Regions from separate parts of the Nocardia sp. NPDC059229 genome, predicted to be linked through region 2. Evidence: riboswitches for the same ligand, from Rfam matches in the RefSeq annotation. Region 2 holds a riboswitch; each other region holds the start of a gene.

Region 1 (3,267 bases), on a different contig from region 2:
AGCATCTGCCGGGGGTGGTCGACGCGCTGGCGGCGGTGCATCGGGCCGGTGGGCGGGTGCTGGTGATCACGGCGAAGAACGGGCCGCACGCACAGTTGCATCTCGATCATCTCGGGCTGGCGGTCGACGAATTGGTCGGCGGGGCCTGGGCGGAGGAGAAGGGCGAGGTGCTGCGGGAGCGCGGGGCCTCGATCTATGTGGGGGATCATCTCGGCGATGTGCGGGCGGCCAAGGTGGCCGACGCGGTGTCGGTGGCGGTGACCACCGGGCCCTATGCGGCCGAGGAGCTGTCGGCCGCGGGCGCGGATGTGGTGCTCGGCGATCTGACCGAGTTCCCGCGCTGGCTGGCCGCCCACCTCGCCGCGCAACCGGCTGACTAGCAACCGTTCTCGGCGCACCGGCCGCGCGCGGTGCGGGCGTTCACGGATAGATCGGCGGGGCGAGCGCGAGGGCCACGGCGTGCGAGGGGTCGAGGGCGGGGATCGAGGCGTCGACCGCGTGGCCGTCGGCATCGTGTACCTGCCAGCCGCGCAGTGATACGACCGGAATACCGCGGTGGTTCGCCAATGCCAGCTCGGACAGGGTGCCCCACGAGCCGCCGATGACGATGATCGCGTCGGCCGAGGCCACCAGGATCGCATTGCGGGCCTCACCCATATTCGTATAGATCGCCGCGGTCAGGCCCGGGCAGACCGCGTCACGATCCGTGTCGGGACGGATGCCGAGGACGAGTCCGCCTGCGCCGGAAGCGCCTTCGGCGACGGCGGCCATCACGCCCGAACCGCCGCCGCACAGCACGGTCGCACCCGCCGCGGCGAGCAGCCGGCCCACCTCGCGGGCGGCCGTGGACTCGGTGTCGGTGCAGGTGCTGGGGCCGCAGACGGCAATTTGCAGGGGTGGCAAGGGCTTTCCTCTCGTCGGTGTGGACGGGTCGTTGGCATCAGGGTGATTCGAATGGTGTCGGCGCGGGGTGGCCGCGGCTACCGTTCTGCCCACGGTCACGAGTATCAGCATGTTCGAGCCCCGGCTCGCTGATCGGCAACCCTCGCACGGCGGTGGGGTGCCCCGGGTGACGACCAGGCGGCGTCCACGCGGACCCCGCAAGCGCTAGTCGAAGGAGCACAGGTCCATGTCTGGATGCCGCCCGGCCAACGGCTGAGGCCCAGCGCCCGAATTCCATGCGGGCGATTCTCTTTCCCGCACCGTACGCCTTCGGCGGTCGCGGTCGAGTCCCCATGCCCCGGCGCGGTGTCGGTGCACGAGTGCAGAGGTAGCAATGAGCAGGAACTGGTCCGGGTCGCGTGGATTCCGGGTGTTGGTGGGTGTGGCGGCGGTGACCGCGGTGGCGGGGCTGCTGTCGGCGTGCGGGAACGAGTCGTCGGACAGCAAGTCGGACACCGTGTACTTCGGGGTGTCGGGCCCGAAGACGGGCGGGTCGGCCGAGTACGGGCGGCTCTGGCAGCAGGGCTTCGACCTGGCCCTGGACGAGATCAATGCGGCGGGCGGGATCGACGGCAAGAAGGTCGCGCTGAAATGGGAGGATTCGCAGTCGGATCCGAAGCAGACGGTGCCGATCGCCACCAAGTTCGTGGGCGACAAGTCCATCATCGCCGAGCTCGGCGACTTCTCCTCGCCCGCCTCCATCGCGGCCTCGCCGGTGTACAACCGCGGCAAGCTGGTGCAGTACGGGTTCACCAACTCCTCGGTGGATTTCACCAAGGGCGGCGACTACTCCTGGAGCCCCTCCATCACGCTGGACGTGTACATGGAGCGCAATGCCGAGTGGGTGCGGTCCAAGGCGAAGAAGGTCTCCGTCGTCTACCTCGAAACCGACTGGGGCAAGCAGGCTTTCAAATTCTTCGAGCAGTTCGCCAAGGAGAAGGGCATCGAGATCGCCTACTCCTCGGCCATCCTGCCGGATTCGCAGGACTTCCGGCCGGTGCTGATCAAGGGCCGCGACGCCAACCCGGACGCCTTCGTGCACCTCGGCTACGGCCCGGACGGCGCGCTGGTGGTCAAGCAGCTGCGTGATGTCGGGTTCACCGGCCAGCTGTTCGCCGGCCAGAACACCCCGCAGTTCATCGATCTGGCGGGTGCGGCGGCCGAGGGCGACATCGTGAACGGCGTCTTCACTCCGTCGGATCCGAGCCCCAAGATCCAGAGCTTCGTCACCAAGTTCCGGGCCAAGTTCGATACGGACCCGGGCGATTTCAACGTCTACGCCTACGACGCGCTGAACGTGCTGGTGAAGGCCGCGAAGACCGGCGGCGCCACCCGCGAGGGCGTGCTGAAGGGCCTGCGCGAGATCAAGGACTTCGACGGAATCGGCCTGGGCACCTTCGCCTTCGACCAGCAGACGCGGCGGCCCAGCGGCGTGAAGCCGATCGAGCTGGAACTGCGCAGCGGCAAATTCGTCCCGGTCGGAAGCGCCAAATAGATGTTCGACACGCTCATCGCGGGTCTGGTGCACGGCAATGCGTACGCGCTCATCGCCGTGGGCATCACCCTCATCTTCGGGGTCAGCAATGTCATCAACTTCGCGCACGGCTCGATCTTCGCGTTCGGTTCGGTGCTGGGCTGGTGGCTGATCGCCCAGCACGGCGTGCCCTGGTGGGCCGCGCTGGGCGTGGTGGTGGCGGCGACGGCGCTGGTCGGCGTTGCCATCGACATCCTGGCGGTGCGGCCGCTGCGGCGGGCCCCTGCCATTGCCGCCCTGCTGGCGACGGTGGCGGTCGGGCTGATCATCGAGAACGTGGTCGCCCTGGTATTCGGACCCGACACCCGGCCCTTCCCACAGGTCTTGCCCACCAACAACTTCCGGGTCGGCGGGGTGCGGTTCGGCACCTCCGATGTGGTCATGTTCGCCCTCACCCTCACGGTGATGGCGGGACTGTGGGCCTTCCTGCGGTACAGCCGCCACGGTTTGGCCATTCGCGCCACCGCGCAGGACCCGGACGCCGCCGCGCAGATGGGCATCGGCGTGGGCCGGGTGCAGTCGCTGGCCTTCGCCATCGCCTCCGGACTGGGCGGGCTGGCGGGCATCTTCGTCGGCCTCTACAACTCGAACATCTCGCCGACCAGCGGCGGCATCGTCGGCATGACCGGATTCGTGGCCGCCACCATCGGCGGGCTGGGGTCGATTCCGGGCGCGGTCATCGGCGGTTTCGTGCTCGGGCTGGTGGAGGCGTTCGGCATCTACTGGTTCGGTGACGGCTACCGGGATCTGATCACCTTCGGCCTGCTGGTGATCTTCCTGGTGCTGCGGCC
Region 2 (3,267 bases):
GGCCGACCCGCGCCAGCAGTTCGAGCGCCTCGGCGTTCACCTCGGCCTTGGAGCGGCGCTGCGCGGCCACCGGCGCGAGCGCCACATTCTCCCGAACCGTCAGGTGCGGAAAGAGATTGAAGTTCTGGAACACGAATCCGATGCGCGCCCGCTGCCGCAGAATCTCGCGTTCGTGCAGCTCGTGCAGCTTGCCGCCCTTGCGCCGGTAGCCGACCAGCTCGCCGCCGACCCGCACGGTGCCACCGTCCACCTGCTCGAGGTGGTTGATCGTGCGCAGCAGCGTCGACTTGCCCGAACCCGACGGGCCCAGGATCACCGTCACCTCGCCGGGGCGCACCGCCAAGTCGATGCCCGAGAGCACTTCATTGCGGCCGAAGGACTTTCGGATGCCGCGCAATTCGATCGCGAACTCGGTCATCGCCGATCACCGGCCTTCGAACGACGGCCCTTCGAGAAGTGCCGCTCGATAGAGAACTGAATGACGCTCAGCACGGTGGTCAGCAGGATGTACCAGACCGTGGCCACCATGAGCAGCGGCACCACCCGGCCATTGCGGCCGTAGATGACCTGCACCTGATAGAACAGCTCGGCAATCGCCATGGTCGACACGATCGAGGTGCCCTTGAAAAGGCTGATCACCTCGTTGGCGGCATTCGGCAGAATTCCGCGCATCGCCTGGGGCGCCACGATCGTGAAGAACTGCCGCCGCCACGGCAGGCCCAGCGACCGGGCCGCCTCCCACTGGCCCTCGTCGACCGAGATGATCCCGGCCCGGATGATCTCCGCCGAATACGCGGCCTGATGCAGCGCCAAACCGATGACGGCCGCGGTGAATCCGCTGATCACGCCATTGGTCTGGAATCGCGCGAACTCCGGCCCGAACGGAATGCCCAGCGACAGCGTCTTGTACAGGTAGGCCAGATTGAACCAGAACAGCAACTGCACGATCAGCGGGATCGACCGGAAGGCCCAGACATAGGTCCACGAGATCGCCTGCAGCACCGGGTTCTTCGACAGCCGGCCCACCGCCAGCCAGACACCGAGGAAGAATCCCAGCAGCGTGCCCCAGAAGGTCAGCTCCAGCGTCACCTTCAGCGCCGACAACACCGACTTCGCGGTGACATACTGCGCGAAGGTTTCCCAGTCCCAGCCCGGATTGGTGATCAGCCCATGTGCGAACTGCGCGACCAGCACCAGCGCGATCGCCGCGGTGACCCAGCGCCACGGGTGCCGGGCGCGGACGACCGGTAGATCCCCGTCGTGGTGTTCGGCTTCGGGCTCCGTCTGCGTGGGCGCCGCCAGCGTACTCATGGATTCGTCCTCCATCGGTCCCGGCGGAAGCACCCGCACCACGTGCGCGGGGGTTGCTGCGATGTCTGCGAGCCGGGTCTCTCGATCGCTCTGGATGGTGTAGACGACACTACGAATTCCGACGGCGTATGTCGCCGGTCCCGATCAACGTGAATTCAATTGCATGACAGTCGTTTTCCGGAATTCCGGTGGAAACGGGGAAATCAGCCCGCGGCCTCGTCGCGCTCGGGGGCCGGGTCGTAGAGGGCGCGGAAACCGCTGCGGTGGAAGACCAGCGGCTCGGAATCGGGGTGCGTGCCGAGCCGGTGCACCCGCAGCAATACCACCGCGTGATCACCGGCCGGAACCTGTTCGTGCACCGAGGTTTCCAGCCATGCCGTGGCCCCGGCGACGAACGCCGCGTTCCCGTTCCCGGGGTGCAGGTCGACATTGCGGAAGCGGTCTCCCCGCCGCGAGCTCAGCCCGCGCGCCGCCGGCTCCTGCTCGCTGCTGAGCAGGCTCAGACCCAAACGGCTCGCCTGCTCCAGCCGCGGCCAGGTCTCCGACGAATACTGAATGCAGATCGACACCAGCGGCGGGTCCAGGGAGACCGGCACGAAGGTGCTCGCCACCAGGCCGTACGGTGTCCCGCCGATCCGTGCGCACACGGCCACCACCCCGCTGGGAAAGTGCGAAAATGTCCGCCGCAGATCGGTCCCGTCGACCGGAGTGAGCGCGGCAGCCGCGCTGTGAATCGAGGTCAGCTCGCCCATTGCCCCACTTCAGCACCGCCGTACGCGCCACGACAGGATTGCGTTCACCTCGATTGCAAGTCGGCGGCGGCGGTCCCGTTGCGGGACAATGCGAAACCCCCGCCCGGCCGGCGCCGGACGGGGGTCGGGGATGCTTGCGATGGTTACTTCGGCGCCTCGATGTGCGGCTGGTTGATGGTGACGAAGTAGTTGTAGGCGGCGGCGATGGCGATCGGTGCGGTCACGAACAGCTGACCGGCGATGGTGCCCAGGAAGCCGACGGTGGCCGCGCCCAGAACGCAGCCGCCGAGCGGGCCGAGGCCGAACAGGGTGGCCAGGGCGCCGGTGGCGACCAGACCCACACCGATACCGGCGATGCAGCCGACGGCCGCGCCGCCGAGACCGCCGACCAGCGTGCCGATGGTGGCGCCGGTGGAGATGGTGTCCTTCAGGCGGTTGAAGGCGGCCTGCTCACGGTCGTAGTCCGACTTCCACGGAGCCTGGTCCTCGTAGGGCAGGTTGATCGGCTTGTAGACCGCGTGATTCGTGTCGTACTGCGGGGTCAGGGTCGCGGTGTGATCCGCGATCTCCGCGGCGATCGGGAACTCGAAGTCGTCGACCCGGAAGTTCAGCGGCAGGCCGGCCAGCACGGTGCCATTGGCGGCCTTGATCTTGAAAGTGCCGTCCTCGACCACCATCGAGCCACCATCGGTGTGGATGATGGTGTTGGTGTCGGAAGTCGTTGCCGCGTAATCGATCACGCCATTGTCGGCAGCCGGGGCCGCATTGACGGTGCCGGCGGTGACGCCCATGGCGGCGATCACCAGCGCCGCGGTCGCGGCGAAATTCTTGAAGCGCATTTCCCTTTGTTTCCTCATCAGACAGCCCGCAGGTGTGGACCGAATGATCGAAACGGGCCGACCCGAACGAGATATGGATCCGGGGTGCTGACGCGATGAACAGTTGAAATGGGAAACCCGCCCGGCCATACGGCCGAGCGGGCTGTCCCGATGAGGTATCAGCTGATGCCTATAGAGCCCCTCGCTCCTATAGAACCGCGCTCTTACTTGGCCGGAGCCGGAGCGGTGATGTGCGGCTGGTTGATGGTGGTGAAGTACTGGATCGCGGCGGCGATGGCGACCGGCGCGGTGATGAACAGCTGACCGGCGATGGTGCCCAGGAAGCCGATGGTCGAAGCGCCGACGAGGCAGCCGATGAGCGGGCC
Region 3 (3,267 bases), on a different contig from region 2:
TCTCGTTGGCGTCGCCCTTGGTGTGGCCGATGAGGCCGACCGGGCCGCGCTTGATCCAGCCGGTCACGTAGGTAGCGGGCATGTAGCGAGCCGCACCGTCGGCGTCCTCGTCGACGAGCACGCGCCCGGCCTCGTTGGGCACGGTGCCGGCCTGGTCGTCGAAGGGCAGCAGCGGGATGTTCTGCGACAGGTAGCCGACCGCGCGGTACACGGCCTGGATGTCCCAGTCCTTGAATTCGCCGGTGCCCTTGCAGTTTCCGGTGCCGTCGAGCTGGGTGCGCTCGGTGCGCAGGCCCACGACCTTGCCGTCCGCGCCGAGGATCTCCGACGGGTTCTCGAAGAAGTGCAGGAACAGCTTGTGCGGGCGGTCGCCGACATCGCGGATGGCCCACTGCTCCAACGTATTGCAGATCATGTCGACCTGCTTGGAGTGGCGGCGCGCGGCCTCGGAGCCCTCGTCGTAGTCGATGTCCTCGGGGTCGACGATGACCTCGATGGTCGGGGAGTGGTCGAGTTCGCGCAGTTCGAGCGGGGTGAACTTGGCCTGGGCGGGTCCGCGGCGGCCGAAGACGTGGACCTCGAGGGCCTTGTTGTCCTGCAGGCCCTCGTAGACGTTCGGCGGGATCTCGGTGGGCAGCAGTTCGTCGCCGGTCTTGGCGAGCACGCGGGCCACGTCGAGGGCGACGTTGCCGACACCGAGGACGGCGACCTTCTCCGCGTCCAGCGGCCAGGTACGCGGCACGTCCGGGTGGCCGTCGTACCAGGACACGAAGTCGGCGGCGCCGTAGGAGCCGTCGAGGTCGATCCCCGGCACCTCGAGGGCGCGGTCGGCGTTGGCGCCGGTGGAGAAGATGACCGCGTCGTAGAACTGCCGCAGGTCCTCGAGGTTGATGTCGACGCCGTAGTCGATATTGCCGAGCAGTCGGACCTGCGGTTTGTCGAGGACCTTGTGCAGGGCGGTGATGATGCCCTTGATGCGCGGGTGGTCGGGCGCGACGCCGTAGCGGATGAGGCCGAAGGGCGCGGGCATGCGCTCGTAGAGGTCGATGCTCACCTCGGCATCGGACTTCATCAAGGCATCGGCGGCGTAAATACCGGCCGGGCCTGCGCCCACGATCGCAATGCGTAGCGGGCGGGTCGCTGCACTCTGTTCGGTCATTCTTCCGCGCACCCTTTGGGTCGAAACTAACTTGTCGTCAAAACTCAGCCGTCGTTCTTAGCTTAGGCTAAGTTGACGTCCTGGCTTCGGTGACCGCCGTTGGCCCCCGACGCTGCAGCGTTGCTGCGTAGTCTTGCTATTCCCGCGCCTGGGGCGGAAATTCTGCTGATTCTATCGATGGCGCACGGGGCCCTTCACGCGCAGGGCCGTGAACTGTGGGAATGCCGAGGCCCGAACCGTGGCAATGCCGTGCCGGGCGGACGGCGGCGACCAGGCATGATCTACCCATGAGCGACGCCGAGGAGACAGCCGGGGAGACATCGGTTCCGATCGATCAGAACGAGGCCCGCAGCATGTGGCCGTTCCTGGTGGCGGCGAGCGTCATCGCGGTCGTGATCCTGGGCATCGTGATCGCGACGCTGGTCTCGCCGGTTGAGAAGAATGTCACAGATTCCGATCGGCTCGCGGTGGCCGCAGGCAACTTCATCAAGTCCCGTAGCGAGACCGGCAAGTACGATCCGACCCTGTCCTGCAAGGGATTCGACGAGAACGCCTCGCCGCTCGAGGTCGCGGCCGCGACCGGGGGGACCATCACGTTCGACAAGCTGGCCGACCCGGCCGTCGACGGCGAGAAGGCCACGGCGCAGGTCACTTTCACGGTCTCCGGCGCCCAAACCACCTCGACCTGGCACTTCACCCGGGAGAATTCCCGCTGGTTGGTCTGCAATTCCTGACAACGGCCGAAGTCGCGGCCGGGGTTTGACAGTGGGGCCGTTTTTTCGGCAATCTCAACCCAGGTCATGAGTACCAGCGTCAAGCCCCGGCTGGCTGGTCGGCAACCCTCCTCCGCGGTGGGGTGCTCCGGGTGACGACCTGGCCACGCATCGGACAGCGGTGCGGCAAGTGCGGATTCACAGGAGGTACAAGTGAGCTACGCGGGTGACATCACGCCGAAGCAGGCGTGGGAACTGTTGCGCGACAACCCCGATGCGGTGCTGGTGGATGTGCGCACCGAAGCCGAGTGGCGGTTCGTCGGGGTGCCCGACACCAGCGGCATCGGCCGGCCGACCGCGCTGATCGAGTGGGTGGACGTCTCCGGCACGCCCAATACCCGTTTCACCGATCAGCTGAAGCAGGCGCTCGGCGATCGCGGCCAGGACTCGGCCGCGCCGGTCATCTTCATCTGCCGCTCCGGCCAGCGCTCCATCGGCGCGGCGACCGCCGCCACCACCCTCGGCATCGCCCCGTCCTTCAATGTGGTCGACGGCTTCGAGGGTGCGCTCGACGGTCAGGGGCATCGCGGCGGCACGGGCTGGCGGGCCGACGGCCTGCCCTGGCGTCAGTCATGAGTTTCGTGTCCGGACGGATCGCAGGGAGGCAGTCATGATCACCGGTGGTTCCTTCGACAAACCGCTCCCCGAGGGCGTCGGCCCCGCCACGCAGGCCGTGCGCGGCGGCACCCGGCGCTCGGGCTTCGACGAGACCTCCGAGGCGCTGTTCCTCAATTCGGGTTTCGTCTACGAGAGCGCCGAGGCGGCCGAGGCGTCCTTCACCGGCGATATCGAGCACTTCGTCTACTCCCGCTACGGCAACCCGACGGTCGCCATGTTCGAGGAGCGGCTGCGCCTGATCGACGGCGCGGAGGCCTGTTTCGCGACGGCCTCCGGCATGTCGGCGGTGTTCACCGCGCTGGGCGCGCTGCTCGCCGCGGGTGACCGGCTGGTGGCGGCGCGCAGCCTGTTCGGCTCCTGCTTCGTGGTGGCCAACGAGATCCTGCCGCGCTGGGGCGTGGAGACCGTCTTCGTCGACGGCGAGGATCTGGACCAGTGGGAGCAGGCGCTGTCGGTGCCGACCCAGGCCGTCTTCTTCGAGACCCCTTCCAACCCCATGCAGACCCTCACCGATGTCCGCGCGGTCTCCGATCTCGCGCACGCGGCGGGCGCGAAGGTGGTGCTGGACAACGTCTTCGCCACCCCGCTGCTGCAGCGCGGCTTCGACCTGGGTGCCGACATCACCGTGTACTCGGGCACCAAGCACATCGACGGGCAGGGCCGCGTCCTCGGCGGCGCGATCCTCGGACCGCAGGACTACATCGACGGCCCGGTGAA

What was found. Region 2 has a riboswitch for S-adenosylmethionine ahead of ACFXHE_RS28950 (amino acid ABC transporter permease). Riboswitches for the same ligand answer to the same signal wherever they lie in the genome.
Region 1: another riboswitch for S-adenosylmethionine. It lies ahead of ACFXHE_RS43185 (ABC transporter substrate-binding protein); the one in region 2 lies ahead of ACFXHE_RS28950 (amino acid ABC transporter permease).
Region 3: another riboswitch for S-adenosylmethionine. It lies ahead of ACFXHE_RS33320 (rhodanese-like domain-containing protein); the one in region 2 lies ahead of ACFXHE_RS28950 (amino acid ABC transporter permease).

Annotation. Positions count from the first base shown of each region.
Region 1 covers NZ_JBHZAK010000047.1:5,920-9,186, forward strand. The annotation lists gene ACFXHE_RS43175 (HAD family hydrolase) at 1-380, shown strand, start outside; gene ACFXHE_RS43180 (TIGR00725 family protein) at 421-903, opposite strand; SAM riboswitch class IV at 997-1,113, shown strand; gene ACFXHE_RS43185 (ABC transporter substrate-binding protein) at 1,277-2,437, shown strand; gene ACFXHE_RS43190 (ABC transporter permease) at 2,438-3,267, shown strand, end outside.
Region 2 covers NZ_JBHZAK010000014.1:125,178-128,444, reverse strand. The annotation lists gene ACFXHE_RS28955 (amino acid ABC transporter ATP-binding protein) at 1-418, opposite strand, end outside; gene ACFXHE_RS28950 (amino acid ABC transporter permease) at 415-1,311, opposite strand; SAM riboswitch class I at 1,320-1,412, opposite strand; gene ACFXHE_RS28945 (flavin reductase family protein) at 1,515-2,063, opposite strand; gene ACFXHE_RS28940 (hypothetical protein) at 2,207-2,902, opposite strand; gene ACFXHE_RS28935 (hypothetical protein) at 3,106-3,267, opposite strand, start outside.
Region 3 covers NZ_JBHZAK010000018.1:86,933-90,199, reverse strand. The annotation lists gene ACFXHE_RS33330 (FAD-dependent oxidoreductase) at 1-1,159, opposite strand, end outside; gene ACFXHE_RS33325 (hypothetical protein) at 1,447-1,893, shown strand; SAM riboswitch class IV at 1,956-2,071, shown strand; gene ACFXHE_RS33320 (rhodanese-like domain-containing protein) at 2,086-2,508, shown strand; gene ACFXHE_RS33315 (O-succinylhomoserine sulfhydrylase) at 2,543-3,267, shown strand, end outside.